2 regions of the Cupriavidus sp. OTU4054 genome follow, and region 1 is predicted to be linked to the other one. Evidence: predicted binding sites of a transcription regulator. Region 1 holds the regulator's gene; the other holds the start of a gene.
What was found. The regulator FliA, encoded in region 1, starts transcription of late flagellar genes. The targets are predictions, from matches to a motif close to CTAAAGTTTNNNNNNNNNNNGCCGNTA.
Positions count from the first base shown of each region.

Region 2: a site for FliA is predicted at 10,699-10,725, ahead of AAHB16_RS30660 (DUF342 domain-containing protein). Genes of this name have one in related genera too.

Region 1 is NZ_JASATF010000012.1:19,691-34,380, reverse strand. Features, by position in the region: gene AAHB16_RS15625 (trifunctional serine/threonine-protein kinase/ATP-binding protein/sensor histidine kinase) at 1-4,131, shown strand, start outside; gene AAHB16_RS15620 (response regulator transcription factor) at 4,194-4,901, shown strand; gene AAHB16_RS15615 (sensor histidine kinase) at 5,030-5,896, shown strand; gene AAHB16_RS15610 (flagellar protein FlhE) at 5,904-6,371, opposite strand; gene AAHB16_RS15605 (RNA polymerase sigma factor FliA) at 6,371-7,087, opposite strand; gene AAHB16_RS15600 (MinD/ParA family ATP-binding protein) at 7,223-8,038, opposite strand; gene flhF (flagellar biosynthesis protein FlhF) at 8,042-10,555, opposite strand; gene flhA (flagellar biosynthesis protein FlhA) at 10,569-12,659, opposite strand; gene flhB (flagellar biosynthesis protein FlhB) at 12,656-13,798, opposite strand; gene AAHB16_RS15580 (YceH family protein) at 14,029-14,690, opposite strand, start outside.
Region 2 is NZ_JASATF010000043.1:1,923-16,612, forward strand. Features, by position in the region: gene AAHB16_RS30610 (DUF2252 domain-containing protein) at 1-1,019, shown strand, start outside; gene AAHB16_RS30615 (hypothetical protein) at 1,077-1,406, shown strand; gene lpxO (lipid A hydroxylase LpxO) at 1,533-2,435, shown strand; gene AAHB16_RS30625 (sensor domain-containing diguanylate cyclase) at 2,454-3,959, opposite strand; gene AAHB16_RS30630 (aminotransferase-like domain-containing protein) at 4,090-5,535, opposite strand; gene AAHB16_RS30635 (hypothetical protein) at 5,712-6,122, shown strand; gene AAHB16_RS30640 (NAD(P)/FAD-dependent oxidoreductase) at 6,082-7,701, shown strand; gene AAHB16_RS30645 (TIGR03862 family flavoprotein) at 7,711-8,997, opposite strand; gene AAHB16_RS30650 (DUF1415 domain-containing protein) at 9,111-9,683, shown strand; gene AAHB16_RS30655 (class I SAM-dependent methyltransferase) at 9,674-10,579, opposite strand; gene AAHB16_RS30660 (DUF342 domain-containing protein) at 10,840-12,450, shown strand; gene AAHB16_RS30665 (response regulator transcription factor) at 12,750-13,166, shown strand; gene AAHB16_RS30670 (hypothetical protein) at 13,168-13,542, opposite strand; gene AAHB16_RS30675 (DUF1120 domain-containing protein) at 13,589-14,278, opposite strand; gene AAHB16_RS30680 (L-lactate permease) at 14,514-14,690, opposite strand, start outside.

The DNA.
Region 1 (14,690 bases):
AACGAGACCGCCACGCGCCTGCGCCGCATCTACACACCGCTGCTTGCCAGCGTTAAGAGCGAAGAAGGCCGGCGGGGTGCGCCCTACGGCCTCCTCGTGCGAGCCCTCGAACCATTGCTCCAGTTCGTGCTCGGCTGTCCCGACGACGAATATGCCGCGTGGCGCGAACGCATTCGCCAGGCCACGGCGCCGGTCGGCCGTACGCTGGCTACCCTGCTGCCCGCGCTGACCGTCGTGCTGGGCCCGATGCCCGATGCGCTCGACGCGCCGGACGGATCGCCGCTGATCGAGCGCGAACGCGTGCAGCAGGGTATCGCCCGGCTCCTCGCTTGCTTTGCCACGCGCGCGCGGCCGCTGGTCCTGCTGCTCGACGACCTGCAATGGGCCGACGTGGGCACGCTGCAGGTACTCGAACGGCTCGTGCAGCATCCCACGGCCATGCCGCTGCTGCTTGTCGGCGCCTTCCGAGCGCGGGAGGTCGGCGCCGAGCATCTGTTGCGCAATGGCGTGCTGGCCAACTACGGTGTGCGCGTCGCGCTCGGCCCGCTGCATCCACCCGCGCTGCTCGCGTGGCTTGCGAGCGCGTTGCGGTATGACGCGCGTGACGCAACGGAAGATGCGATGGACGATGCCGGCAATCTGGCATCGCTGAGCGAGGAGATCGGCCGCAAGACCGAACACAATCCGTTCTACGTGCTGCAGCTGCTGCGCCTGCTGGCCGACGACGGACTGCTGACGTTCGACGAGGCATCGGCCAGCTGGCGCTGGCAGCTCGATCGGATCGTCACGCACCCAGGCATCGGCACCGTCCTGGAACTGCTCGCGCATCGGCTCGAGCAAATGCCGACCAGCGCGCAGGGCATGCTGCGTCTGCTGGCCTGCCTGGGCGATCGCGCATCGACGGAGACGATCGCCATCGCCGCGAATTTGGATGCCGCCGCCACGCAGCGCGCGATGCGCATCGCGGCCGAGGCCGGCGCGATCCACCGCGATGGCAGCGACTGGGTCTTCGCGCACGACCGTATCCGCGAAGCGGCCTACGCCTCGATCCCGCTCGAGGCCCGCGCGCCCTGGCATCTGCGCATCGCGCGACGGCTGCTCGCCCATCCCGTCTCGCAGGCCGACGTCTTCTCGATGGCGACGCAGGTCGGTCTCGCACGATCGGTCGTGGACGATCCCGACGAACGCCGCGCATTCGCGCGGCTCAACATCGATGCGGGCCTGCACGCGAAAGCCGCCACGGCCCACCATTCGGCGCTCGCATTCTTCCGCACGGCACTCGCCTTTCTGGGCGAAGACGACGCGAGCGAGGACGGCCTGACCGCGCGCATGCTGTGCGGCGAAGCGGAATTCATGACCGGTGCGCTCGCGGCCGCGGAGGCACGGTTGTCCGCGCTCGAAGCCGCGGCCGGCGACGGCGTATTCGGCGCCGGCCTCGCGCGCCTGCGCGTGGCGCTGTACACGACGCTCGGCGCGTACGAGATGGCCCTGTGCGTCGGCCAGGCGTTTCTCGCGCGCGCCGGCATTCACCTGCCGCCGCAGGCTGCCGACGACGACGTCGCGCGCGAACATGCCCAGTTGCGCGGCTGGCTCGACCGGCACGGCATCCATGGACTGCGCGCGCTGCCTGTGGCCACCGACCCGCTACGGCATGCGCTGACCGATATCGTCGCCGACCTGGTTCCCGCCGCGTTGTTCACGGACCAGCGCATGTTCGACCTGTTGCTGCTGCGTGGCGTCAACCTCGCCATCGCCTACGGACACTGCGACGGATCGGCGTACGTCTACGTCTGCATGAACATGATCGTCGGCATGCGCTACGACGACTACGCAGCCTCGCGCGCATTCGGCGAACTTGCGCTGCACCTGGTCGACGAGCGCCGCCTCGAACGCTATCGCGGCCGCGTGTACATGGCATTCGGCGCGCTCGTCGTGCCGTGGATCATGCCCGCCCGCGCCGGATGTCATTACATCCGCCGCGCGTACGACATCACCGTGGAGAGCGGCGACCATACGTTCGCGGTGTACTGCACGCGCAACGAGGCCAGCGTCATGCTGTTCGCGGGCGATGCGCTCGACGACGTCCGCGCGACGGTCGTGCGCGGACTCGCAATCGCGCGCGACGCGAACTTCCAGCTCGTGGTGAACTCGCTGCTCGCGCAATGGGCCCTCCTCGGCCGCTTGCAGGACGCGGTCACGAACGAGGAACCGCTGCCGCCCGAACCGCCCATGGACCAGCCCGCCACGCTCGTCGACTGCGCGTACTGGGTCCATCGGCTACAGGTCGGCCTGCTGTTCGGCGACCTCGATGACGCCCTTGCTGCACGCATCCGCGCGGAAGCGTGCGGCGACGCCGCGCGTGCGTTCGTCGAGACGGGCGACCTGCCCTTCTATGGCGCGCTGGCGTTGCTCGCATTGCCTTTCCGCCATCCGGATCAGGAAGCGGCGCTGGAGCGCCATATCGCCGACCTGTCCCGCTGGGCGCACGCATGCCCGGACAATTTCACCGCGCGCAAGGAGCTCGTCAGCGCGCAGCTCTCGCGTCTGCAGGGCCGGCCCGGCGATGCCAGCGACGCCTATGCGCGCGCCGTGCAGCACGCGCGCCGGCACGGCTTCACGCAAGTGGAGGCGCTGGCGGCGGAACTCGCCGCGGACTTTCATGCGCACCGTGGCGACGAGATTGCCGCGCACGCCTATCTGCGCCACGCGCGCGGCGCATGGGAGCGCTGGGGCGCCACAGCGAAGGTACGTCAGCTGGAGATGCGCCATCCGGGGCTGTTCGATACCGACGCGGGCACGCCGGGCGCGGGCCGCCTGCGCGAACTCGACGTCCAGGCGGTGCTGCGCATCTCCACCGCGCTGGCGAGCAATATCGTTCCCGCGCGGCTCGTCGATACGCTGATGCAGACGGCACTGGAAAGCGCGGGTGCCGAACAGGGCGTGCTCGTGCTCGTGCGCGACGGCGTGTGGCAGGTTCCCGCGCGCGCGCAAGTGGTCGATGGCGCGATCGTCGTCACGCAGGAACCCGCCGTGCTGGGGTTCGACGTGCTGCCGGTATCGATCGTGCAGGCCGTCGCGCGGACCCACGAACGCCTCGTCATCGACGACGTGCGCGATGCCAACGCGCATGCGTCCACGTATGCGCAGGACGCGTACCTCCGCCGCCATCAGCCCCGCTCGATCCTGTGCGTGCCGCTGATGCGCTACGCGACGCTCGTCGGCGTGCTGTATCTGGAGAACAACCTCGCGGCCAACGTCTTCACCGCGGCCAAGGCTGGCGTGCTCGAGGTCATTGCGTCGCAGGCGGCATTCGCGCTCGAGAACGCGCGGCTCTACGAGGCCCTGTTCGAGCAGAACGCGCAACGCACGCGGGCCGAGGCGCAGTTGCGCACGGCGCTCGACGAGCTCGAGCGCGCCAGCCGGCTCCGCGCGATGGGCGAACTCGTGGCATCCATCGTGCACGAGGTGGGACAGCCGCTGGCCGCCGTGAGCACCTCCGCCAGCGCGGCGCTGCGGTGGCTCGACCACGATCCACCCGATATCGTCGAGACGCGCCAGATGCTCGCGCATATCGGTGCGAGCGCGACACGCGCCAACGCCGTCTTCCAGAACCTGCGCGCGAAATCGCGCACGACGGCGCCCCATTTCGAGCCCATCGACCTCGGCGACGCCCTGCATGAGGCCATCACCTTCGTCGCGCGCCCGCTCGAAGCGCTCGGTGTCCTGCTGAGCCTGCATATCCCGGAGCCGCCGCTGACCGTGCATGGCGACCGCATCCAGCTCCAGCAGGTGGCCATCAACCTCCTGATGAACGGCGCCGAATCGATGGCCGGCATCCCCCGCGATGCCCGGCGGCTCTCGCTCACCTGCGTGTCCGGCACCGATGCCCGCGGCGACGCGGTCGTGCGCATCATCGTGGAGGACAGCGGGTGCGGCATCGACCCGGCCATCGCGGACCGCCTGCTCGAGCCGTTGTTCACGACCAAGCAGAATGGCATGGGCATGGGACTCGCCATCGTCAACTCGATCGTCGATGCGCACGGCGGCCTGCTCGCCTTCGTGCCGCGCGAGCACGGCGGCACGCGCGCGACGGTCTCGCTGCCCAGGCAACGGCCCGCACACCTGACGTGACCGCCGGGCGCGCTTTCTGATACCGTTGCCACTCACACCCTCACGCATTGATTCCTCTCACCATGACCCACGCACCGTCGCCCCGCCCCGCGGGGAGCATCACCCGCCGCACGGGCGGCGCGGCCGGTACGCCTGAAAAGGCGGAGGCCCGGGTAGCCTATATCGTCGATGACGACGAGCTCGTGCGCGGCGCGCTAAGCAGCCTGCTGCGATCGATCCACCTGGAAGTGCGCGCGTACGGCTCCGTCGAGGAGTTCCTGGCCGCGCCGCGCCATCCGGACGCGCCATCCTGCCTCGTGCTCGACGTGCGGCTGCGCGGACAAAGTGGACTTGCATTTCAGAAGTCACTGGCCGACAGCGGCGAATCGCATATGCCGATCGTCTTCATGACCGCCCACGGCGACATCGCGATGAGCGTCAAGGCGATGAAGGCCGGGGCCGTGGACTTCCTGGCCAAGCCCTTCCGCGACCAGGACATGATCGATGCCGTGGTATCGGCGATCGAACGCGATGCGGCGCGCCTCGAGGTCGAGCGCTCGCTCAAGGACCTGCGCGCGGGCTGGGAATCGCTGACCCCGCGCGAGCGCGAGGTGCTGGAACTCGTGGCGAAGGGACTGATGAACAAGCAGATTGCCGACGTCATGGGCATCGCGCTGATTACGGCCAAGCTTCATCGCGGGCAAGCCATGCGCAAGATGGACGCCTGCTCGGTGGCCGATCTCATGCACAAGATGCAGTTGCTCGGTCTGGGGTTCCGACCTCCCGCCTAGCGCCCTCACACTTTGGTAAGGGGTCTCCGAACCCTCGTTTGCTGGTGCGTCGCCGCGTCCCGTGGTGTCATCGCTACCGTGCCGATTGATCCATCCGATTGATCCGTTTACGGCACGAGGAGACCATCATGACATTCCATCCGGACCTGCCGGGCATGATCCTGGCCGCGCTGGCTGGCCTGGGCGCGCTCGCCGCGATGCATGCATTCGTCCAGCACATGGCGATCGTGCGGCTCGCCAAGGCCATCGAAGCGCACGGCGGCGAGGGCAGCCCGCCCGTGCTGCCCGATACGGGCGTGACCGCCGTGGCGAGGCTCGCGCGCGCGATCAACGGCTGCCGCACGCGCAATGCGCAGCGCGAGACCGAACTGCTCGAGGTGCTGGCCGCTTACGCGCATGACCTGCGTACCCCGCTTCAGCGCATGCGGCTGCGCTGCGATCTGCTCGATGACGAGGACATGCACCGCGCGATGACGCGCGATCTGATCGAGATGCGCGACCTCGTGGAGGCCAGCCTCGCCTGCGCGCGGCTGCGCCGCAGCACCACCGAACCGATGCGCCGCGTGGACGCCGACGGCCTGATCGTCCGCCTCGTCGAGGACTATCGCGATACGGGCCGCGTCGTCGAACTGCATGGCCGCGTCGGCAAACCCGTGATCACGTGCCCGCACGCGCTGCGGCGTGTGCTCGTGAACCTCATCGACAACGCGCTGCACTACGGCAGTCATGTAAGGCTGTGCGTGCGCGTGAACGCGCGAGGCCTGGAGTTTGCCGTCCAGGATTCGGGGCCGGGCATCGCGCCCGCGGAAATGGAGGCGGTGTTTGCCGCGTGGTATCGCGCGCCGGCGACGGCCACACGCGTGCCGGGCACGGGGCTGGGCCTCGCGATCGCGCGCAGACTGGCGCTGGCGATGCGTGGCGACCTGCAACTCGAGAACCGCCACGCCGGCGGTCTCGAGGCACGACTGACGCTGCCGTTAGGACAGCTCGAATGACGCTGGATCAGCGGTAGTTGACCGTGACCTCGTTGCTGCGCCCCTGCAGCGCCGGCAGGATGCCCTGTCCGGGGACGCGAAAGGCAAACACGAACCCTTTCGCCGCATCGTCGCCGCGGAATGCATCGGTCTTCCCTTCGGGCGAAGACAGCAGCACGCATCGCTCGGCATTGCAGAGATACGCCTGCAGATCGACCGGCGGCACACGCACGAAGCTGTAGCGCCATCGCACCGACGTGATCACGCCCTCCGATTGCGGCATCATGCCACTGGGCTGGATCGGCGCCGACAGCGTGCGCTGTCCGCGGCCGGTGATGGTCGGGCCGACGACGGACGCATTCCACGCGTGGCGCGATCCGAGTTCAAGCGTGGTGCGGGTCATGCCGTCGGGCGGGGCGGCAAGCGCGCCAGCCGAGGCTGCCGCGGCCAGCACGGCCGCGCAAAGAAGCGCGGGAGCAGGAGCCGGCCGCCGCATCACAGCAATCCGCGCAGCTGGTTGCGCAGGCGCGTAATGGCCTGGCTGCGGATCTGGCAGACGCGCGACTCGGTCACCTCGAGCACGGCGCCGATCTCGCGCAGGTTCAGTTCCTGGTCGTAGCACAGCGACAGCACGAGCTTCTCGCGCTCCGGCAGCTTCTCGATCGCGCGAATGAGCGCCTCGCGCATGCCGCTTTCCATCAGCACCGTGAGCGGATTCGCATCGTCGGTCACGCCGAGATGCCGGTCGAGAAAATCTTCCTCGCCCGATCGCTCGAAGTCTTCGTAGTGCAGCAGCTGGCAGCCGTACACCTCGTTGAGCAGTTGCTGATATTCCTCGAGCGGCAATTCCATTTCGGCAGCCACTTCGGAATCCACGGGCGTGCGGCCGAGCTTCTGCTCGAGGCTTCGCTGCGTGCGTTCGATGCGGCGCGTGAACTGCCGCAGGCTGCGCGACTGCCAGTCGTTCGCGCGCACCTCGTCGAGCATCGCGCCACGAATGCGCTGGCTCGCGTAGGTTTCGAAACGCGCGCCATGGTTGTCTTCGTAGCGCTTGGCCGCATCGAGCAGGCCGATCATGCCGGCCTGGATCAGGTCGTCGATCTGAACGCTGGCCGGAAGCTTGGCCGCCAGTTGCAACGCGATGCGTCGCACCAGAGGCGCATGTGTCTTGACCACGTCTGCCTGTTCGAGCTTTCCCTGAATCGTGTACATGGTGGAACTCTCGGTTAATGCTGGTTACTCTGCCGGCGCCTCGTTGTTCGAAGTACCGGCTGGCTTTTGGTCGGTCTTGTTCTTGTCGACTTCTTTCTTGACTGCTTGTTGACTGCTTGTTGACTGCTGTCGTACTTACGCGGGCATGGCGGCAGCCATGCTTCGCGATGCTGCCGCGTCCGCGCGCAGGGGCCAGCCATTGACGGCGCCGGCCATGCGACGCAACGCCGTGGTGGCCGCGGCGGCCGGAAAGGCCTCCACCACGCAGCGTCCGAGGTGCAGGCCGCGCATGACCAGCGGATCGACTGGCAACGCGCCCGCACTGCTCGCTTCCACACCGAGGTACTGGCCCGCCGTGCGCGCCAGGTTCCCGGTGATTGCCGCGACGGCTGCTTCGCTGGTCGCCATGTTGACGACCAGATGGAAGCGCCGGCACGCGTAAAGATGGTGCAGCCGCTTGATGCACGCATAAGCGGCCGTGATCGACGTGGCATCGGGCCGCATCACGATCACGAAGTTATGGGCCGCGCCCGCCAGCGGCGACAGCGAACCGTCCTGCATGGCGCGCGCGTCGATGACTACCGTGCGCACGTCGGGCAGTGCCCGGCCATCGAACCCGACGCCGGCCGCCACGCTGCCCGCCGGCAACACGGCCAGTCCGCTCGCGGGGCGTGTGCCCAGCGCTTCGGCCAGCGCCGTACGTCCGGCAAGCACGTCGGCGAGCGACGCGTTGGGCGTGGCCCCGGCCAGCCGCGTGGCGCGCGCGCCGTGCCGGTCTTCATCGACGAGCAGCACACGCTCGCCCTGGAGCGAGAGCGCGTTCGACAAGCCGAGCGCGACCGTTGTCGCACCCGCGCCGGGTTCGCTGGCCACGACCGCGATGCGCCGCGTCACGCGCGGTGCCAGCATGCGGCGCAGGCTTTCGGCCTGATCGGAACCGAGGATGGACAAGGCTTACTCTCCCATCGATGCCATTTGCATGGCATCTGCCGATTCGGCATCCATCGAACGGGCGAACTGCGTTGCGGCCAGTGCAGTCGACTGCGCGACAGGCTCGCTCGCGGGCGCGCCGGTCGCCGCCATCGAACGGCCCGGATAGTTCTCCAGCACGTCGAGCAGCGCGAGCAGACGGCCCATGCCTTCGTTCAGCACGGAACCCTGCACGGGGGCATTGACGCGCGCGAGCGCGCGGCCGGCAAGACGCGACAGGAATGCGGGCGCGGTCGGGCTCGGCGTATGCTGCAGACGCAGCGTGGTCAGGCCCAGCTGGATCGAAACGAGGTGACCATAGGTCGATGCATCGGATGCGGAGCCGTCGGCGGCGTCGCCACCCTGGCCCGCTTCCTGCGCGAAATGTTCCACCGCGTGGCGCAACGTACGGAACTGCTCCTCGGCCGCATCGGCCCAGCGCGACCAGCGCGCGACCCGCGCCGCGTCACCGGCCAGTGCGGCGTCGCAGAGCATATATTCGGTGGCGAGCATCTCGCCGGTAGCGCGATCGACCAGACGCGACACCACGAGGCAGGCCTCGATGCCGGCTTCCGAACCGTCGGTACGCACACGCGCGGCGGTACGTACCTGGCCTTCCGGCACGCGCACCATGCAGTGGCCCAGCCATTGCACGGCATCGCGGTCGCGCCACGGCTGTTCGCCAATCGCATGGAACGTCAGCGTGTCGGCGATGGTGTCGAGCTTGTTGGCCACGCCGTTGGCGATCACGCGCGTGGTCTTGCGCATGCCGGCCACCCAGCGTTCGCCGGTCTGCTGCCAGCGCGCGAGCGTGGTCGTCGTCGGCAGCGACGCATGCAGGTTGACGACCGTCCGTGCGGCGGCCAGCGTCGCGCGCACGGTGGCGGCTTCGGCTTCGGCTTCCGCCTCGGCAAGCGACTGGCGCGTACGCGACGACGGCACGAGCGTGGTGGCCAGCGGCATGCCGTCACGGTCGGCGAGCCACAGCGTCTGCTGCAGCAGTTGCGGCGCGCGGCGGCCCTGCGTGGGCAGCGTGGCGGTGCCGGTCACGGCGAGCACATAGCGTTCGCACGCGCGCGCGGCGTCGCGGCACATCGTCAGGCGGACCTGCTGCGCGGCCTGGCGCAGGGCCGGGCCACCGACCGCGCGCTGCTGCCACAGCGAGCGCGCGAGTTCGAATCCGTATTGCGCGGCGTTCAGTTCCTCGACGCAGACGCCGACCGCGTTGGCGCTGTCGGTCAGAGAACGCAGCATGTCGTCGGCACCGCCCTGCGGGGCGGCGGGCGCGCGCGCTTCATCCACGGCTGCGGCGGCCTGACGGCGCGCGGCATCGGCATCCGCGAACAGCGAGCCGCGGCGCGGCGTCAGGAACGCGCGCTCGACGAGCGCCGCACCCTGCGCGAGTTCCAGGTGCTCGGGCACGCGCTGGCCCGTCGACGCATAGAACACCGGCAGGCGATGGCGAATCACGACGTCGAGTACGGAGCCCAGGTGCGTGGCCTCGTCGAGCTTGCTGATGATGCAGCCGTCCAGGCCGGCACCCGCGTTCGGGGCGGTATCGTGACGATAGGCGTGCACGACCTCGTTGAGCGTGTCGCCATGGCTCGCGCCGTTGAGCACCAGCACGCGCTGGAGGGGGGCCTGTACGCCAGCCAGCATCGCGATCTGGTCCGACAGGCTGCGGTCGCGCTGGCTCATGCCCACCGTGTCGATGATCACGAGGTGCTTGTCCTTCATCGCATTGAGCGCGAAGCGCAGGTCGGCCGCATCCTTCACCGCGTGCACGGGCACGCCGAGAATGTCGCCATAGATGCGCAGCTGCTCGTGCGCGCCGATCCGGAAGCTATCGGTGGTCAGCAGCGCGAGCTGCTCGGGGCCATGGCGCAGCACGAAGCGCGCGGCCAGCTTGGCCGTCGTCGTGGTCTTGCCGACGCCGGTCGGGCCGATCAGCGCAAGCACGCCGCCCTGCGCGAACAGCGTGTCCTCGTCGGACAGCACCGGTACCTTGCGCGCGAGTTCCTGGCGGATCCATCCCATCGCGGCCGGGCGATCGTAGCCGACGGGCAGCTTGCTGAGCAGCGTGCGCGACAGCTGGCCGGAGAAGCCCGCGTTGACCAGCCATTCGAAGAGCGATTCGCGCAGCGGATCGCCCGCGGATACGCCTGATACGCCCGGGGCGCCGCCCGACAAACCCGCGAACTGACGCTCGAGCATCGCGCGCATCGACGCCAGCTCGCCACGCAGATCGCCAAGCTCGGCGCCGTCCTGCGGCGCGGTGGCGAGCAGCGATGCGGCGGGCTGCGCCACGACCGGCGTCGGATCGACGTACTGGATGGCGGTTGCGGAGACCGCGCCGAGATCGGCATCGCGCATGGCGACGATCTCCACGCCGCCCTCGACGGTGCGGTTGGACAGCACCACGGCGTCAGGGCCCATGGCCTCGCGCACCTTGCGCATCGCTTCGCGGCCATTCGCCGCCACAAACTTTGCCACGCTCATGTTCGTAGGTTCCTCAGGCAGCGCCGCCGATCATCGCGGTGATGCGGATATTGCGGTTGTCCGGTACTTCGGCATGCGACAGCACCTTCAGTTGCGGCAGCGTCCGGCGCAGGAAGCGCGCCATCAGCGGACGCAGCGGCGACGGCACCAGCAGCACCGGATCCAGCCCCAGTTGCTCCTGGCGCATCACGGCGCCCTGCGCCTGCTGCAGCAGCGCATCGGCCAGTCCCGGCTCGATGCCGCCGCCGTTCGACAACGCCTGCGTCAGCACACGCTCGAGACCCGCGTCGAGGCTGATCACCTGCAGGTCGGCGTTGTTCGGGAACAGCTGTTGCGTGATCGCGCGGCCCAGTGCCATGCGCACGAGCGCGGTCAGTTCGGTCGGATCGCTGATCTTCGGCGCATGTTCGGCAATCACGTCGAGAATCGTGCGCATATCGCGAATCGGCACCCCTTCGTCCAGCAGGTTCTGCAGCACCTTCTGCAGGCCCGTCAGCGAGATCGTCTTCGGCACGAGGTCTTCGGTCAGCTTCGGCGAGTCCTTCGCGATGCGGTCCAGCAGCGACTGCACTTCCTGGCGGCCGAGCAGTTCGGACGCGTGGAGCTGGATCAGGTGGTTCAGGTGCGTGGCCACGACCGTACTGGCATCGACCACCGTGTAGCCGTAGGCCTGTGCCTGTTCCTTCAGGCCGGCATCGATCCACACGGCCGGCAGGCCGAACGCGGGGTCCCGCGTGGCGGCGCCGGGCAGCGTGCCCGTGACCTGGCCCGGATTGATCGCCATCCACTGGCCCGGCGTGGCTTCGCCCTGGCCGATCTCCACGCCCTTGAGCGTGATGCGGTACGCGTTCGGCTTGAGTTCGAGGTTGTCGCGGATGTGGACCACCGGCACGAGGAAGCCGATGTCCTGCGCGATCTTCTTGCGGATACTCTTGATGCGGCCGAGCAGTTCGCCGTTCTGCGCGCGATCGACCAGCGTGATGAGGCGGTAACCCACTTCCATGCCGAGCGGGTCGACCAGGGTCACGTCGTCCCACGTGGCTTCGGTCGTCTCCGGGGCGACGGTCGGCGCGCGCTCGTCGCGCTTCATCTGCGTCTGCGCGGCCGCGGCGTCGCGGCGCATCGTATAGCGCCCGAACCAGGCGAGCGAACCGGCCAGCAGCAGGAAGGCGAAATGCGGCATGCCCGGGATGATGCCCATCATGCCGATGATGCCGGCCGTCAGGAACATCACGCGCGGGTTCGAGAACAGCTGGCCCGTGAGCTGCTGGCCCACGTCCTGCTCGTTCGACACGCGCGACACGATCACACCGGCCGCGGTCGAGATGATCAGCGCCGGAATCTGCGCCACCAGACCGTCACCGATCGTCAGCAGCGTGTAATTGCGCACGGCGGTGGAGAAGTCCAGGTCGTGCTGCACCATGCCCACCACCATGCCCGCGGCGATGTTGATGAACATGATCAGCAGGCCCGCCACGGCATCGCCGCGCACGAACTTGCTGGCACCGTCCATCGCGCCGTAGAAGTCCGATTCCTGCGCCACTTCGGCGCGTCGCTTCTTCGCGCCTTCCTCGTTGATCAGGCCCGCGTTCAGGTCGGCGTCGATGGCCATCTGCTTGCCGGGCATCGCATCGAGCATGAAGCGCGCGCCCACCTCGGCAATACGGCCCGCACCCTTGGTAATCACCATGAAGTTGATCACCACGAGGATCGCGAACACCACGATACCGACCGCGAAGTTGCCACCGACCAGGAAGTGGCCGAACGCCTCGATGACCTTGCCCGCCGCGTCGGGCCCGGTATGGCCCTCGAGCAGCACCACGCGCGTGGACGCGACGTTCAGCGACAGGCGCAGCAGCGTCGTGAACAGCAGCACGGCCGGGAACGCGGCAAAGTCGAGCGCCTTCTGGGTGTACATGCCCACCAGCAGCACCATGATCGACAGCGCGATATTGAAGGTGAACAGCAGGTCGAGCACGACGGCCGGCAGCGGCAGGATCATCATGCCGAGGATCATGACGATCAGCAGCGGTCCGGCCAGCGCCTTCATCTGCGCGCCCGATCGGACGCCAGGCATGTTGAATAAGTTGGTCAGTGCGTTCATGCGCGGGCTTCCGGTACGGCGAGTTCATCGGGCACAAACAGTTCCGTCGGGCCGCCCGGCTGCGGACCGTTGGTGTAGTGCCAGTTCTTGAGTTGAAAGACCCAGGCCAGGACCTCGGCCACGGCGGTGTAAAGGCCCGAGGGGATTTCCCGGCCGATGTCCACATGCCGATGCAGCGCGCGCGCCAGCGGCGGCGCGGACAGAATCGGCACGCGATGCTCGGCGGCCAGCTCTCGAATGCGAGCAGCCACTTCGTCTGCGCCCTTTGCCACGACACGAGGCGCGCTCATGCGGCCTTCCTCGTACTTGAGCGCCACGGCAAAGTGCGTCGGGTTGGTCACAACCACGTCCGCCTTCGGCACCTCGGCCATCATCCGGCGGCGCGCGATCGCGCGTTGCTGCTGGCGAATACGCGCCTTGATATGCGGGTCGCCATCGCTTTCCTTCATTTCCTGCTTGACCTCTTCCTTGGTCATGCGCAGCTTCTTGTAGAAGGTCCACAACTGCCAGGGCACGTCGATGGCCGCGACCAGCAGCAGCGAGCCGGCCACCACGGCGCACACGTAGAGCACGAGCTCGGCCATGTGGAGCAGGGCCTCGTTGACCGGCGCGCTCATCAGCGCGATGGCCTCCGGCAGGCGGCGCCACAGCATCCACGACGCCACGCCGCCGACCAGCAGCGACTTGGCGATGGCCTTGGCGAGCTCCACGAGCGACTGTGACGAGAACATGCGGCCGATGCCCTTGAGCGGCGACAGGCGCGAGAAATCGGGAGCCAGAGACTTGGTCGAGAACAGCCAGCCGCCCAGCGCCAGCGGCCCGACGAGAGCGGCCGCGCCGAAAATCAGCAGGATCGGCAGGAACACGAGCAGGCAGTCCCAGACCATCACGGCGAACTGGGAGAGCATGCGATGGGTATCGAACGCGGTTGCCGGCTCGAACGCCAGTCCGGCGTGCATCGCCATGTTGAGCTGACGGCCGAGCGTGCCGCCGAACAGGTACAGCGTGGCCACGCCGGTCATGAGCATCATGAACGTGCCGAGCTCGCGCGAACGCACCACCTGGCCCTCTTCGCGCGCCTTTTCAAGGCGCCGGGCTGTGGCGGGTTCGGTTTTCTCGAGATCGCTTTCCTCGGACACTCACGCTCCTACGACGTCAGACACGAAGCGCGCGGACGGCCCTTCGTTAGCGTGAATTATCAAATCCCGGCGGGGCGGGCATTAGGAGGAAAAGGGAGGGAAATCCGCGCCTGTTTGGGGAATGAGCGGGCGCGAGGGTTAACGGTGCGGGGAAGAGGAAGCTTTAGGGAGGGACGGAAAATATGCCGATTACGGTACTCGAACGTCCCGCCGGCGCGCGCCGCCGCCGACTACTCGCCGTCCTTCGGCACGGCGATGCCAAGCTGACCCGCCATTTCCTCCACCAGCGCCTGGAGCCGGGCCACCTTGTCGGTGAGCGCCAGGTGGCTGATGCGCAGGGCCTCGAACTCCGACGGGGGGACGGACGACGAACCGGCCCCGCCCGTCATGGCCGCAGCCTGCTCGGGAATCGCCACCTCGCCGCACAGCAGATGCATCCAGCGGCTTTCGCGCTCCCCCGGCGCGCGGGGCAACCGGACGACGAACGGCGGCTCGTGGGCCGCGAGCTCGTCGAGAAAGGCCTCTACCGACGAGATATCGGCAAACGAATGGAGCCGCGCGGAGTTGAGCCGCAATTCGGCCGCGGTCTGCGGGCCGCGCAGCAGCATGGTCACGAGCAGAGCCGCCGACTGGCTCGGTACGCCGATGACGCGGCCGAGGTTCTGCTCGAAGCGCGGCACGCGGCTGCTGCTGCCTTCGAACACGAGGCTGAGCGACTTCAGGCCATCGATCGCGGTCAGCACTTCGTCCTCGCTGACGCTCATCACCGGCGAGCGCGCGGTCTTCTGGTTACAGCCGGCCGTCAACGCATTCAGCGTCAGCGGATACGTGTCGGGTACCGTGTACTGCTTCTCGAGCAAGACGGCCACCACGCGGCCCTCGATCGGTGTCA
Region 2 (14,690 bases), on a different contig from region 1:
CCGATACGCTCGTGCGGCAGGCCACGTCCAGCTACAGCGCCCGCATGGCGACGTACGCGGATATGGGCATCCTCGATACCTGGTATGACCACATCACGTTCGAGCGGCTGCTGAACGAGGCCACCGACCCCGACGCGCAGCGCGCGATCCGCCGTGGCATGGAGCGCGCGGCCGATCGCACGCATGCGGCATTGCTGCCCAAGCTCGGCGTGCAGGTCAACGGCCGCTGGCATATCCTCGACGCGCCGCCCGCGGTGTTCCACGTGCGCGGCAATCAGACCCTGTTCGCGGCGAGCGACGACTGGATGAGCGTGAAGGATGTGGAGGCGGTGCTCGACAAGTTCCACGCCGAGTACCTGACCACGCTCGCGCCCGACCGCCGTCAGTTGCTCGCGCATTTCACGCGGCACGACATGGCGTTCAAGGTGGTGGGCGTGGGCAGCGTGGGCACGCGCTGCCTCATCCAGCTGATGATCGATACCCACGGCAAGCCGCTGTTCCTGCAGGTCAAGGAGGCGGGGCAGTCGGTCGTGGCGCGGTATTTCAAGGCCCGGCGCGCGGCCGCGGGGAAGCGCGGCGCAGGGCGGTCGGTCCGGCCGGCGGCGGCACCCGTGCACGAGGGCCGGCGCGTGGTCGAAGGGCAGCGCCTGATGCAGGCCGCGAGCGATCTGTTCCTGGGCTGGGCCAAGGGGCCCTTCGGCCGGTGTTTCTATCTGCGCCAGCTGCGCGACATGAAACTGTCGCCGCAGCTCGAACTCATGGACGCCAACCTGCTGGGCCGTTACGCGTCCACCTGCGGGTGGGTGCTCGCCCGCGCGCATGGGAAGGCCGGCGGGCAGGCGGCGGAGATCAGCGGCTACCTGGGCAGCGGCGATCGCATGGCCGAGGCGCTGGTGGAGTATGCGAACGCGTACGCGGATCAGGTCGAGCGCGACTATGCGCGCTTTGTGGAAGCGTGCCGCAAGGGCGATCTGCCCGCGCGCACCGACGAGGACATGGCCGCCGAGTTTAGGGTCTAGCAGGGTGTAGCAGGGATTAGCAGGGTTTGATCACAGAGGGACGACAGGAGCTTGCCGATGACCGAGGAAATGCTGCTGCAACTGATGGCCGAAGTCGAGAAGGAGGACCCGATCGACTATGCGGACCTGCCATTCGACGACGCCGGATTGCGCGAGATCGCCTGCCGCCTGATCGCGGCCCGCTCGCAGGAAATCGAGGCGTCCGGCATGTCCGTGGACGCGCTGCTGGCCACGCTGTGGGCATCCACCGCCAAGCTCGTGCTGGAGAACATCGTGCTCAACGCGCGCCTGCTGACGTTGCAGGGGGCCCCCGAGGACGCGCGTGCGCTGATCGACCGGATTGCCCGCCAGTCGCGCGACACACCGCCCGGATCGGAAGATTCTTGATCGGAATCAAAGGTGCCGGCTCGTGCACACAGTGCGGCGCCGTCATCATTTCGCTAAAATACCGATCTTTCGCCGGGGACGCCTTGTCAGGCCGCGTCTCGCGGTGCCTGACTGGAGGATTCTCGGGTGATCAAGTGGCTAATCGTCGCCGTCTATGCCGGCGCTATTCTGTACGTGCATTTGCGCGGCAAGGTGAGGCTGCCGTTCATGCGTCAGTTGCTGGACCACTCCGCCCTGGTCGCGCCGGTCAACTGCTTCATGTACATGTTCTCGGGCGTCCCGACCACGCCGTATATCCCGACCGAGCGTTTTCCCGATCTCGAGAAGCTGCGCGCCGCCTGGCCGCAGATTCGCGACGAGGGGCTGGCGCTGATCGCGATGCGCAAGATCAAGGCCGCGGACAAGAACGACGACGCCGGCTTCAACTCGTTCTTCAAGTACGGCTGGAAGCGCTTCTACCTCAAGTGGTACGAAGCGCAGCATCCGTCCGCGGAAACGCTGTGCCCCAAGACCGTGGCGCTGCTGCGCGAACTGCCGACCGTGAAGGCGGCGATGTTCGCGGAGCTGCCGCCTGGCGGCAAGCTCAACCCGCACCGCGACCCGTTCGCGGGCTCGCTGCGTTACCACCTGGGGCTGTCCACGCCGAACGACGACCGCTGCTTCATCGAAGTCGATGGCGAGCGCCATAGCTGGCGCGACGGGCATGGCGTGGTGTTCGACGAGACCTATCTGCACTGGGCCGAGAACAAGAGCGAGACCGACCGGCTGATCCTGTTCTGCGATATCGAGCGCCCGATGCGCTATCGCTGGGCCGCGGCGTTCAACCACTGGATGGGCCGCAAGGTCATGACGGCCGCCAGTTCGCCGAACGACGAGGCCGACCAGACCGGCGCGATCAACAAGCTGTTCCGCTTCGTGTGGCTCGGCGGCCAGTATCGCCGCCGCTTCAAGGCGTGGAACCGGCCCCTCTATTACGTGACCAAGTTCGGCCTGATCATCGGCGGCGTCGCACTGATCGTCTTCGTCTGATCGCTTCTCCGCCAGACTTCACTCGTCGCCGGACTGGCGGCGTTCGTTGCCCATCTTGGCGTAGTGCGCGCGCTTGGCCTCGTACATGCGCGCGTCGGCGATCTTGCAGGTGTCCGTCAGGCGCTCGCCCTGCGCGCAGGTCGCGGCGCCGATCGAGAACGACAGCCGCACGCCCGGGTAGAAGCTGTTGTTCAGTTCCACGACCTGTTCGATCTGCTCGACGACCGTCGAGGCGCCGCGCTCGTCGCGGCCGGGCAGCAGCACCATGAATTCGTCGCCGCCCGTCCGGGCCACGCACGCCTGTTCCCCCACCGCCTTCTTCAGGACCTCGCCCGTACGGCGCAGCAGCGCATCGCCGTCGCTGTGGCCGAACTGGTCGTTCACGACCTTGAGCCCGTTGAGGTCCACCGCGATGACGCTGACCGGCCACGGTCCCTTGCGGCCGAGGCGCGCGAGTTCGTCCTCGTAGTACGCGCGGTTGAACAGCTTGGTCAGCACGTCGTGCTTGCCGAGGAATTCGACGTAGGCCTCGGCCTTCTTGCGCGCGGTGATATCGGTCAGCGATACGAGTACCTGGTCCCAGTCCGCCTCGCGGCCCGGAAACACCGACCATTGCATGAACACGTCGACGGCGCGGCCATCGAGCGCGTAGTTGATGACCTCGCGCTGCTGCCACAGCTTCTCGTGCCACAGGTCGACGAGCTGCTCCGCGAAGTGGATGCGCATGTCGTCGCGGAACACGTCGCCGAGCCGGGAGAGCAGGATGTCCTTGGTCGGCGCGCTGAACATCGACAGTGTCTGCTGGTTGACGTCGAGCACGCGGATTTCCTGCATGCAGCGCGTGACGAAGTCCGGATGCACGTTCAGGAATGTGCGGAAGTCGGTGATGCCCGCCGCGCGCACTTCGTCGAGCAGCATCTTCACCGCGCTGAAGTCTTCCACCCACAGCGAGACCGGCGAATGTTCGAACAGCCCCACCGCATACTGCTGGCTCCGGCGCAGGTCGCGTTCCGTGCGGACGCGCGCGGTAATATCCTCGACCGACAGCAGCACGCGCGACCAGTCCGATTCGTGCCCGGGCATGACGCTGGCTTCGAGCCGGATGTCGAGCCGCTCGCCGTCGAGCGTGTAGTTCACGGTCTGGCTCGAGAAATGATTGCCGCCGTCCCAGAGCTGGCCCAGTTCCTCGACATGCTGGTCGAACATGTCGTCACGGAACACCGCATCGAGGTTGGCCACGAGATCGCCAAAGTCCGCCGCGCGGAAGAGGGTGAGCGTGCGGCGGTTGACCGAGACGACACGGATGAGCGCGGAGCAGCGCGCCACTTCCGCGGGGTTCGCGCGCAGGTAGGCGCGCAGATCGGTCACCCCTTCGGCGCGCAACTGCTCGAAGGCCTCGCGCACGGCGCTGAAATCCTCGAGCCAGAGCGATACCGGCGCCAGCTGGAACAGCGTCTCGTAGTCGTTATCGATCGTGGCGTTGATGGTGTCTTCGAGCGGCGTGGCAGCGCGTTCGCTATGCAAATCTCTTCTCCCGGAATCCGCTGGGGCGGCCTGTCTGTACTAGCGCATTAGGATAGGCGAGCGCGCCCGGATTGGGGGAGAAAACTTGCAGGTCGATGCCTGCTTCCAACACTTCGCGGCCGGAATCCGCTCAGCGCGCGCCCTGCAGGACGATGGTGGCGAGCGTATCGAGCGCGCGTTCGATCTCGTCCGACCGCGGCGCCCCGCAATTGACGCGCAGATAGCGGTCGTAGCGCGTGGAATTGGAGAACATCGCTCCCGGCAGCACGCGAATGCCCTGCTGCAGCGCGCGGTCAGCGATGCGCGAGCCCGACAGGTCTTCCGGCAGCGCGATCCACAGGTGCATGCCGCCGCGCGGCAGCGTCAGCCGCGTGCCTTCGGGGAACGTGCGCGCGATCCTGCCGGCCACCCATTCCCGCTGCGCGCGCAATTGCACGCGCAGGCGGCGCAGATGGCGTTCGAGGCCGCCGTCGTGCATGAAGTCCGCGGCAATGATCTGCGGCAGCGCCGCGTTGGGCCGGGTGATGCCGATCTTGAGCATCTCCACGCGCGCCTGCCACTTGCCCGCGGCCATCCAGCCCAGCCGCAGGCCCGGCGCGAGGACCTTGTTGAGCGACGCGCAATAGATCACGTTGCCGGTCGTATCCCACGCCTTGGCGGCCGCGAGCGGCACGTCGTCATCGACGGTGCCCGAGAAGCAGTCGTCCTCGATCAGCGCGAGGCCGCGCCCTTCGCACCAGGCGACCAGCCGCGCCTTGTTCGCGTCCGGCATGATGCAGCCGAGCGGATTCTGCAGGTTCGGCACCACCACCACGGCCTTGATGTCCGCATGCGTTTGCGCCGCGAGTTCGAGCGCCTCCAGCGAGATGCCGGTCTGCGGGCTGCAGGGTACCTCCACCGCGCGCAGGCCGAGGCTTTCCAGCGTCTGCAGCAGGCCGTAGTACGTGGGCGACTCCACCGCGACGGCATCGCCGGGCGACGTGACCGCGCGCAGGGCAAGGTGCAGCGCCTCGGTGCAGCCGTAGGTGATGGCGATATCCTCGGGCGCCACGCGAATGCGCGCGCGCATCGCATGACGGGCCACGGCCACGCGGAAGGGCGCGTGGCCATCGGCCTGCACGACATGGCCGTACAGGTCGGGATGGCGGCGCAGCGCGCGCGTGGCGGCCGTGCGCAGCGCGTCGTTCGGATATAGCGCGGGCGCGCAGAACGCGCCGCCGAAATCGACGCGGATCTCGTGGCGCTGCCAGCTGGCCATGATCGACGAGATGCGCGCATGGATGCCCGCGAACTGCCCCGCGAGCTGATCGGCATCGGGCAGCGAGAGGTCGGGCTCCGCCAGCGGCCGCAATGCGGGACGCATGGGCGCGCAGACGAAATAGCCCGAGCGCGGCCGGGCCTCCAGCAGCCCCGCGGCTTCGAGCTCGCGGCATGCCTGCAGCGCCGTGGAGAGGCTCACGTCGTGCAGGCCCATCAGCGTGCGCACGGACGGCATGCGGTCGCCGGGCGCGAGCGTGCCGGCGTGAATGGCCTGGCGGTAGCGGGTGGCGAGTTGCTGATAGAGCGGGGCGGTCATGCTGGCGATGATCGGTGAACGCGGGCGACAGGAACAGATACAGACGCGGGGGCTCTGTATCGTAACAGAGCAGATTTTTCTTATCTGTTCCGATTCAGGGCGCCAATCCTTGTGTCTGTCTCGGCCGGTGGCGGGCCGATACGCTGGAGTCCATGCCATCCCCACCGGAGCACGCCATGGACAGGCCACCGCGACTGACAACCCAACATATCGATCTCGCACCGGGTCAGGTGCTGCGTACGCATCTTCCGCGCGGCGCGGTGCTGCATGTGGCCTTGGGCCGCGTGACGCTGACGGGCGCGCCCGAATGGCTGGCGGAAACCGTGGTGCGGCCCTTCATGACCCTGGGCGGGGGCGCGACCGAGGTGGCCGGGCACGGCGGCTGGGTCACGATCGCCGCGGCCGGTCCGGCTTCGCTGCGATTGATTCTGCCGGCGCCGCATCGATGGTGGCACTGGCTGATAAAATCGCGGCCTGGCCGTTCTGGACTCCTGCCGGGTAACACCTGGCCACCAGACACACAGGCCGACGTTTCATCAGGTCCCCATGCTACGACTCAGCGAAGTAAAACTCCCGCTCGACCATGACGAGGGTGCGATCGAGGCCGCCGTGCGCGCGGCTCTTGCGCAGATCGGCGTCAAGAATGACGGTCTTGTCGGGTTCACGGTCTTCCGGCGCGCGCACGATGCGCGCAAGCGTTCCGACATCAAGCTCACCTACATCATCGATATCGAGGTGAAGGACGAGGCGGCGGCCATCCGCCGCATGGCGGGCAAGCCGAACTGGAGCATCACGCCGGACATGACCTACCGCTTCGTGGCGCAGGCGCCCGCGGGCGGGCCGGAGAAGCGTCCCGTGGTGATCGGGCTCGGGCCGTGCGGCCTGCTGGCCGGGCTGATTCTCGCGCAGATGGGGTTCCGTCCCATCATCCTCGAACGCGGCAAGGAAGTGCGCGAGCGCACGAAGGACACGTTCGGGCTGTGGCGCAAGAGCGTGCTGAATCCGGAGTCGAACGTGCAGTTCGGCGAAGGCGGCGCGGGCACGTTCTCCGACGGCAAGCTGTACAGCCAGATCAAGGATCCGAAGCATTACGGCCGCAAGGTGCTCGAGGAGTTCGTGCGCGCGGGCGCGCCGGACGACATCCTCTTCAAGGCACGGCCCCATATCGGCACGTTCCGCCTCGTGAGCATGGTCGAGAAGATGCGCGCGGAGATGCTGTCGCTGGGCGCGGAGATCCGCTTCGAGACGCGCGTCGATGATTTCGACATCGACAAGGGACAACTGCGCGGCCTCAAGCTGTCGACCGGCGACTATCTGCCGTGCGAGCACGTGGTACTCGCGGTGGGCCATAGCGCGCGCGACACGTTCGAGGTGCTGCACGAACGCGGCGTGTTCATGGAGGCCAAGCCGTTCTCGCTGGGCTTCCGCATCGAGCATCCGCAGGGCATGATCAACCGCAGCCGCTTCGGCAAGTTCGCGGGCAACAAGCTGCTTGGCGCGGCCGACTACAAGGTCGTGCATCACTGCAGCAATGGCCGCGCGGTCTACAGCTTCTGCATGTGCCCGGGCGGCACCGTGGTGGCCGCGGCATCGGAGCCTGGGCGCCTCGTGACCAACGGCATGAGCCAGTATTACCGTGCCGAGCGCAACGCCAACGCGGGCATCGTGGTGGGCATCACGCCCGAGCGCGATTACCCGGGCGGCCCGCTCGCGGGTATCGCGTTCCAGCGCAAGTGGGAAGAGCGCGCATTCGAGCTCGGCGGCAGCGACTATCGCGCGCCGGGGCAGCTCGTGGGCGACTTCCTCGCGCGGCGTCCCTCGACATCGCTCGGTTCGGTGGAGCCGTCGTACAAGCCCGGCGTGACGCCGACCGACCTCAGCACGGCGCTGCCGGACTACGTGATCGACGCGATTCGCGAAGCGTTGCCCGAGATCGACAAGAAGGTGGCCGGCTTTGCGATGCACGACGCGGTGCTGACCGGCGTGGAGACGCGCACATCGTCGCCGCTGCGCATCGAGCGCGACGACAGCTACCAGAGCGTCAACGTCAAGGGCCTGTATCCGGCCGGCGAAGGCGCCGGGTATGCGGGCGGCATCTATTCCGCGGCGATCGATGGCATCGAGGTCGCGGAAGCGGTGGCGCTGGCCATCACCCACGGCGCATAAGCGCGGCCGCTATCGCTTCAGATAGTCGGCGGCACCCATGCCCGCCACGCGCCCGCTGCCGAAGCACGCGGTCAGCAGATAGCCGCCGGTCGGCGCTTCCCAGTCGAGCATTTCCCCCGCGCAGAACACGCCCGGCAGGGCGTTCAGCATCAGGCGATCGTCCATCGCCTCGAAGCGGACGCCGCCGGCCGAGCTGATGACCTCGTCGATCGGCCGCGCGCGCTCGAGCCGCAGCGGCAGCGCCTTGATCGCGGCCGCCAGCGCGACGGGATCGTGCATGGCCTCTTTCGACAGCACTTCGCGCAGCAGGCCGGCCTTGACGCCGGCAATGCCGAGGCGGCTCTGCAGATGGCTGGAAACCGAACGCGAGCCGCGCGGCCGGCCGATCTCGCGCGCCACGTCTTCCGCGGCGCGGCCCGGTGCGAGGTCCAGCGTGATCGTGGCATGGCCGTCGGCCTCGATGCGATCGCGGATCGGCGCGGACAGCGCGTACACGAGGCTGCCCTCGATGCCGGACTCGCTGATCACGAACTCGCCGAGACGATGCCAGGGGGTGCCGTCGCTGGCGGTCACCGACATCGCCACGGACTTCACCGGTTCGCCCGCGTTGCGCGCGCGAAAGACATCGCTCCACGCAATCTCGAAGCCGCAGTTCGCGGGGCGCAGCGGGGCGATATCGACGCCGCGCGCGGCGAGCATCGGTATCCACGCGCCATCCGAACCCAGTCGCGCCCAGCTGCCACCACCGAGCGCGAGCACCACGGCGCGCGCATGGACGGTCGCCTCGCCATCCTTTGTGGCAAAGCGCAGCGCGTGCCTGCCATCGGCCAGTCCGTCGCGGGCGGAATCGAATCCGAGCCATCGGTGCCGCATGTGAAAGCGCACGCCGCGCTCGCGCAGCCGGTGCAGCCACGCGCGCAGCAGCGGCGCGGCCTTCATGTCGGCGGGAAACACGCGGCCCGAACTGCCGACGAACGTGTCGATGCCGAGCGCATGCACCCAGTCGCGCAACGCCTGTGCGCCAAAGGCTTCGAGCCACGGCGCGATGTCCGGCGCGCGGCTGCCGTAGCGGCCCAGGAATGCATCGGCCGCTTCCGCGTGCGTGAGGTTCATGCCGCCCTTGCCGGCCATCAGGAACTTGCGGCCCACCGAGGGCATGGCGTCGTACACGTCCACACGCTGCCCGTTTGCTGCAAGCATCTCGGCGGCCATGAGGCCGGCCGGACCGCCGCCGATCACGATGGCATCGCGGCGATCGTCGTCGGCATGGGGGGCGTGGGGAGCGGCAGCGGACATGTGGGAGGAGGGTGGCGTGAGCGGTGGGGATGCGCGGCGGGTGGGGCGGGCCGATTATAAGCGTTGGTCCGCATTGTCGGCAGTAGAATGGCGTTTTGCCGCGCCGTGCCACCATGTTCCCAGAATCTTCCACGCCCACCGACGAACGCGTCGTCGCCGACACGCGCCACTGGCTCTCGCGTGCCGTGATCGGCCTGAACCTGTGCCCGTTCGCCAAGAGCGTGTACGTGAAGGAGCAGGTGCGCTACGTCGTGAGCCGCGCCACGGAAGAGGGCGCCCTGATCGACGACCTCGAGCGCGAACTGCGCTGGCTTGCGGAGGCCGATCCGGCGCAGACCGACACGACGCTGCTGATCCTGCCCGATGTGCTGCAGGACTTCCTCGCCTACAACGACTTTCTCTATCTGGCCGACAGTGTGCTGCAGAGCCTGCGGCTCGATGGCGTGCTGCAGATCGCCAGCTTCCATCCGCGTTACCAGTTCGAGGGTACCGGCCCCGACGATATCGAGAACTTCACGAACCGTTCCCCGTGGCCGATCCTGCATCTGCTGCGCGAGGACAGCATCGAGCGCGCTGTCGACGCGTTTCCCGATGCGGCCGATATCTACGAACGCAACGAGGCCACGATGCGGAAACTCGGCCCCGAAGGCTGGCGCCAATGGATGGACGGCGACGCTCAGGCCTGAGCCGTCGTAAAGAAGCGCTCGCGCATCTCCTGCAGGCCGAGCGTGGCCAGCACGTCGTCTAGCCGCTCGGCCGGGCGGCGGCGCGGCAGGTCCTTGAACTGCGCGACGATCAGTTCGTTCTTCATCGAGTGTTCCCAGCCCACGAGTTCGGTCACGCTGACCTGATATCCGTGCGCTTCCAGCTGCAGGCAGCGCAGCACGTTGGTCACCTGGCTGCCGAACTCGCGCGTGTGGATCGGATGCCGCCAGATTTCCGTCAGCGGATTGCCGGCCAGCTGCACGCCCTTGTTCTTGCGCAGCACCGCGGCCACCTCGGCCTGGCAGCACGGCACCAGCACGATATGGCGCGCCTGCTTGGCGAGCGCGAAGCGGATGGCATCGTCGGTGGCCGTGTTGCACGCATGGAGGGCCGTGACCACGTCGATGGTCTCCGGCAGCGCGGGCGAGGTGATGGAGTCCGCGACGGACAGGTTCAGGAACGACATGCCCCCGAAGCCGAGCCGGTCGGCCAGTTCGCGCGATGTGGCGACCAGTTCCTCGCGTGTCTCGATGCCGAAGATATGGGAATCGTCCTCGAGCGCCTTGAAGAACAGGTCGTAGAGGATAAAGCCCAGGTACGACTTGCCCGCGCCATGATCGACGAGCGAGACGCGGCCCTTCGCTGCCTTCACGTCCGCCAGCAGCGGCTCGATGAACTGGAACAGGTGATAGACCTGCTTGAGCTTGCGGCGGCTGTCCTGATTCATCTTGCCGTCGCGCGTGAGGATGTGCAGCGCCTTCAGCAGCTCGATGGACTGGCCGGGACGGATATCGTTGGGATCCGACGGCGCCGTGGCGGGCGTGGCGGACTTTCCGGACTTGCCGGATCTGGCGGGCTTGGGGGAGTTGGCTGGCATGGCGAGGCGGGAATACAAGGCGACAGTTTACCGAAGTCCCGCCGCGCAGGCGCTGCCCGGCAAAAATATGAAGTAATAGGCGCTTTCGTGGCTTTTATGTGATTCCCCACTTTTGTGGGCTCAAGTTCACCCAGAACCGTCCGTCAACCAAAGATCGACGACAACTATTAGCAGGACGACCAAGGTGGACCCCGAGCGGAGGGGTCGTGGGCCGACAGGCCGCACCGGCGTCCGGCATGGCCAGAAAGAAGCGGGGACACATGATTGCCGACGGGGGTTTGCGTCTGGAGTTGAGTCAGCCTGGGGAGCAGGTTCGTGCCTGCTTCGCGCCGGTGGCGGATCGCATGCCGCCGGACCGCACCGCGCTGCAGGAAAGCCTCGTGGCGCAGGGCTGGCAGGACGCGCGGCTCGATGCCGACGCGGTCAACGCGTTTCTCGCGCAGTGCCAGCTGGCCGAGCACGAGATCGACGCGGTCATCGGCACGCTGCTCGACGGCGAATTCGAACTCGAGGTGTCCGAGGACAAGCTCGTGCTGCGGCTGACGCTCGTGCCGCCCGAGGGCGGCAAGCCGATCGAGCTCGAGGATATCCGCGCGGCCATCGCGGGACTGCAGGTCACCGCGCCGCTCGACCTGCCAGCCATCACGTCCGCGCTTGCCGCCGGCAGCTGCGAGAACGTGGACATCGCGCGCGGCACCGCGCCGGTCCCAGGCACGCCGGCCCGCTTTACGAGCATGGTGCAGCCGCGCAAGCCGGTCATGTCGGAAGGGGAGGACGGCCGCTTCGATCTGCGCGATCTCGGCAGCCTGCTGCTCGTCAATCCCGGCACCGCGCTGATGCGCCGCACGCCGGCCGTGCCCGGCCGCGAGGGCGTCGATCTCTTCGGCAAGCCGATTCCCGCCGAAGCCGTGGAAGACGTGCCGTTCGACGACGATCTGACGGGCGTCGCGGCCGACCCCAACGATGCCAATCTGCTGCTCGCCGTGATCGCGGGCTCGCCCAAGGTCATGCCGCGCGGCGTGACCGTGAGCCCCGTCGTGGACGTGGAGGCGGTGGACCTGCATTCGGGCAACGTGACGTTCGACGGCTCGCTGCGCGTGTCCGGCGACATCCGCACGGGCATGTCCGTGAAGGTGACGGGCGACGTCGTGGTCAATGGCACGATCGAGGCCGCGCACGTGGAAGCGGGTGGCGACGTGATCGTCAAGGGCGGCATCATCGGCAAGGCCGAGAGCGCGCATGGCGACAGCGACGAGATCGCGAGCGTGCGCAGCCGGGGCGCCGTGCATGCGCGCTATATCCAGAACGCGATCGTCGAGGCCGTGACCGAGGTGATCGTGGAGTCCGGCATCCGCCAGAGCGATGTCTCGGCGGGCGAGCGCGTGGTGGTCGGCACGCCCACGGGCCAGGGCAGCATCAGCGGCGGCCGCACGCGCGCGATGGCCACCGTCAGCGTGGCCACGCTGGGCGCGCCGGCCGGTACCGCGACCGCGGTGCAGGTGGGCCTCAACCCGTTCGCGGACCAGCAGCGCGCCGAACTCGAGGCGCAACGGCGCAAGGTGCTCGAGGATCAGGCCAAGCTCCAGCAACTGGTGGCGTTCTTCGCCAAGCATCCCGAGCGGGCCACGGGCGAGGTCCGCGAGAAGGCGCGCGCGACCATGCACAAGATCAACCGCGACCTGTTCGAACTCGAGGCCGAGATCGCGCGCATGACCGAGCAGATGAAGCCGGCCGCGGACGCGGTGATCGTGGCGGGCAGGCGTATCCATGGCGGCGTCACGCTGCAGGTGGGCCACAAGGTGCTCAAGGTCATGGAGGACAAGCCCGGCGGCCAGGTGCGCGTGCTCGACGACCGGATCCAGGTGAACTGACAGCCTACGTTACGGGTGTCGTGACACGTTACGTCAGGCGTAACGTAACGCGCCCCTGGGCGCGCGGGGTGTCCCGAGCGCCGGCTCCGCGCGCGGCCACGTGCCGCGTCGCCCGGCGCGCCGCGCGTCCGGGTGCGAAAGCCAGTCGTTACAAGGGATTGCCGGTCGCGGCGCGCGCTGGAACGCGCGAAGCGCAAGAGCCGAACGCGGGTCGGAATGGGTGACGAATTCTGGCAATGTGGCTGGCACGGGGTTTGCGGTATGTCTCCCGACAGAAAACAACTACGGGGAGAGGAAACATGTCGACGATGGTCATCGAATCGCATCCGCTCGTGCGCCTTGGCATGCAACGCATGCTCGAACGCATGCCGGGTGTGGGCGCCGTGCGCAGCCTGGAGCCCAGCGCCGTGATGGGCCTGCGGGAGAGCCCCGAGGAAGCGCTGGTCCTCTTCGGCATGTCCGAGGATGCGACCGACAACTGGTATCTGCTGCGACGCCTGCATCAGGCGATGCCGAATGCGCGCATCCTGCTGCTGTCGGACAACATGTGGCTGCGCGTGCCGTCGTCGCTGCAGACCTGCGGCGTGGTGGAACACCTGCCGAAGTCCGCGTCCATCGAGCGCATGGAAGCCGCTATCCGCAACATCCTGGAAGACGACTACATGCCGCTGCCGATGCCGGGCCGCCACGCATGGGAGGCCGTGCAGCACCAGTGAATTACTGACGCCACACCACGTGCGCGACGGCGGCGCAGGTCGCCATCGCGCCCGTCCACTTTCTCTCCGTCACGGTCCGGATCTGCTGTGCCTCGGGCATGGCGATCAGCCGCTGACGCCGCTCCGCCAGATTGTTCGCGATGTTCGTCGCGACGGTCCGGCACTGCGTCTCCGCGGTGCTACGCCGCAACACGAAATCCGGGTAGCGGTAATTCATCGTCAGCATGAAGCCATCCGCGACATACTCCACCGTGTATTCGGTGGACATGTCGTACGTCGACATCTGACGTGTGGAGGCCGGCGGCGGGGGTGTCGTCGTGCTGCACGCCGTGGCCAGCGCGCATGTCGTTGCGGCCAGCGCCAATCTGATCTTCACTGCGGGGCTCCCGGTTGTCTGCCATCAGCCCGCGATGGTAGCGCGATTACAGATAACTGAGCGAGATCGTGGCCAGGCCGTCGATCTGCACTTCCTGATCGAGCGGCGGCAGATCGCCGGTCTTGCCCAGTGCGAGCGTGACCTTGATCGGTTGCGTGATGACCTTGTACGCGGCTGGGGGACTGGAGCTCGACGGCGCCCATGCGTGCAGCCGCACGCCCGGTTGCGCGGGCCCCAGCAGCGAGCTGATCCATTGCTTGCCGCCATCCTGCGAATAGACGGCCGTCACGCTGGCGCCATCGGCCGTGGCCTGCACGCCGGCATTGGAGCCGAGCATCAGCGAATAGGCGCCGATGGTCTTGCCGCCGATCGCGCCGACCCCGAACGTGTACCCCGGCGTGGAAATCAGCGCGGTGCCCGCGGCCTCGTTGACGGTGCCGGCGCGGTTGTCGGTGGTGGTGATGCCGACCTTCGTGGCCGTGTTGCAGGTGATGGTCAGCGTCACGATCTGCGCGGGCAGCACCGTGGCCGCGGTCGCGCTCAATGCGCGCGCGGAGATGGTGCCGAAATCCGCGATGGCACCGCCGGACAGGGCGGTACTGCAGGCAGCGGGACGGATGACGCCGGTTACGGTGAGGTCGGCGGAACCGGCTGCGTGCGCGCCGATGGGGGCGAGGCAAGACACCGCGGCGGCGATGACAGCCGCGGCGCGCGCGATCCGGCGAGGGCCGCGCAAGTCGGGATGGGGAACGTTGGAATGGTGAAAGACGGGATGGATTAAGCGCGTGTGCATGATGGTGCGGGGGCGGAATGGCGAAGACCTATGCATTCTCGTTGCCGTCGCGGCCTCGATGAATCGCTGTTTCTTTAAAACGAACGCAAAGTGACGCGCAAACAAAAATGCCGCCCGGCGCAGACCGAGGCGGCATCGAAGGTGTCCTGCCCGCTGACGCGAGCAGGGAAGTGCAAATTCAATGAACGACCATGTGCGTGAACGGCGGCACATAGGCCTGGAGCGTTACGAAAAGTCCGACCAGAATCGCGAGCGCGATCGAGTGGAAGAACACGTAGCGAAGGATGTCGCCCTCGTGGCCGTACCACTTCGTCGCGGTGGAGGCCACGACGATCGACTGCGCGTCGATCATCTT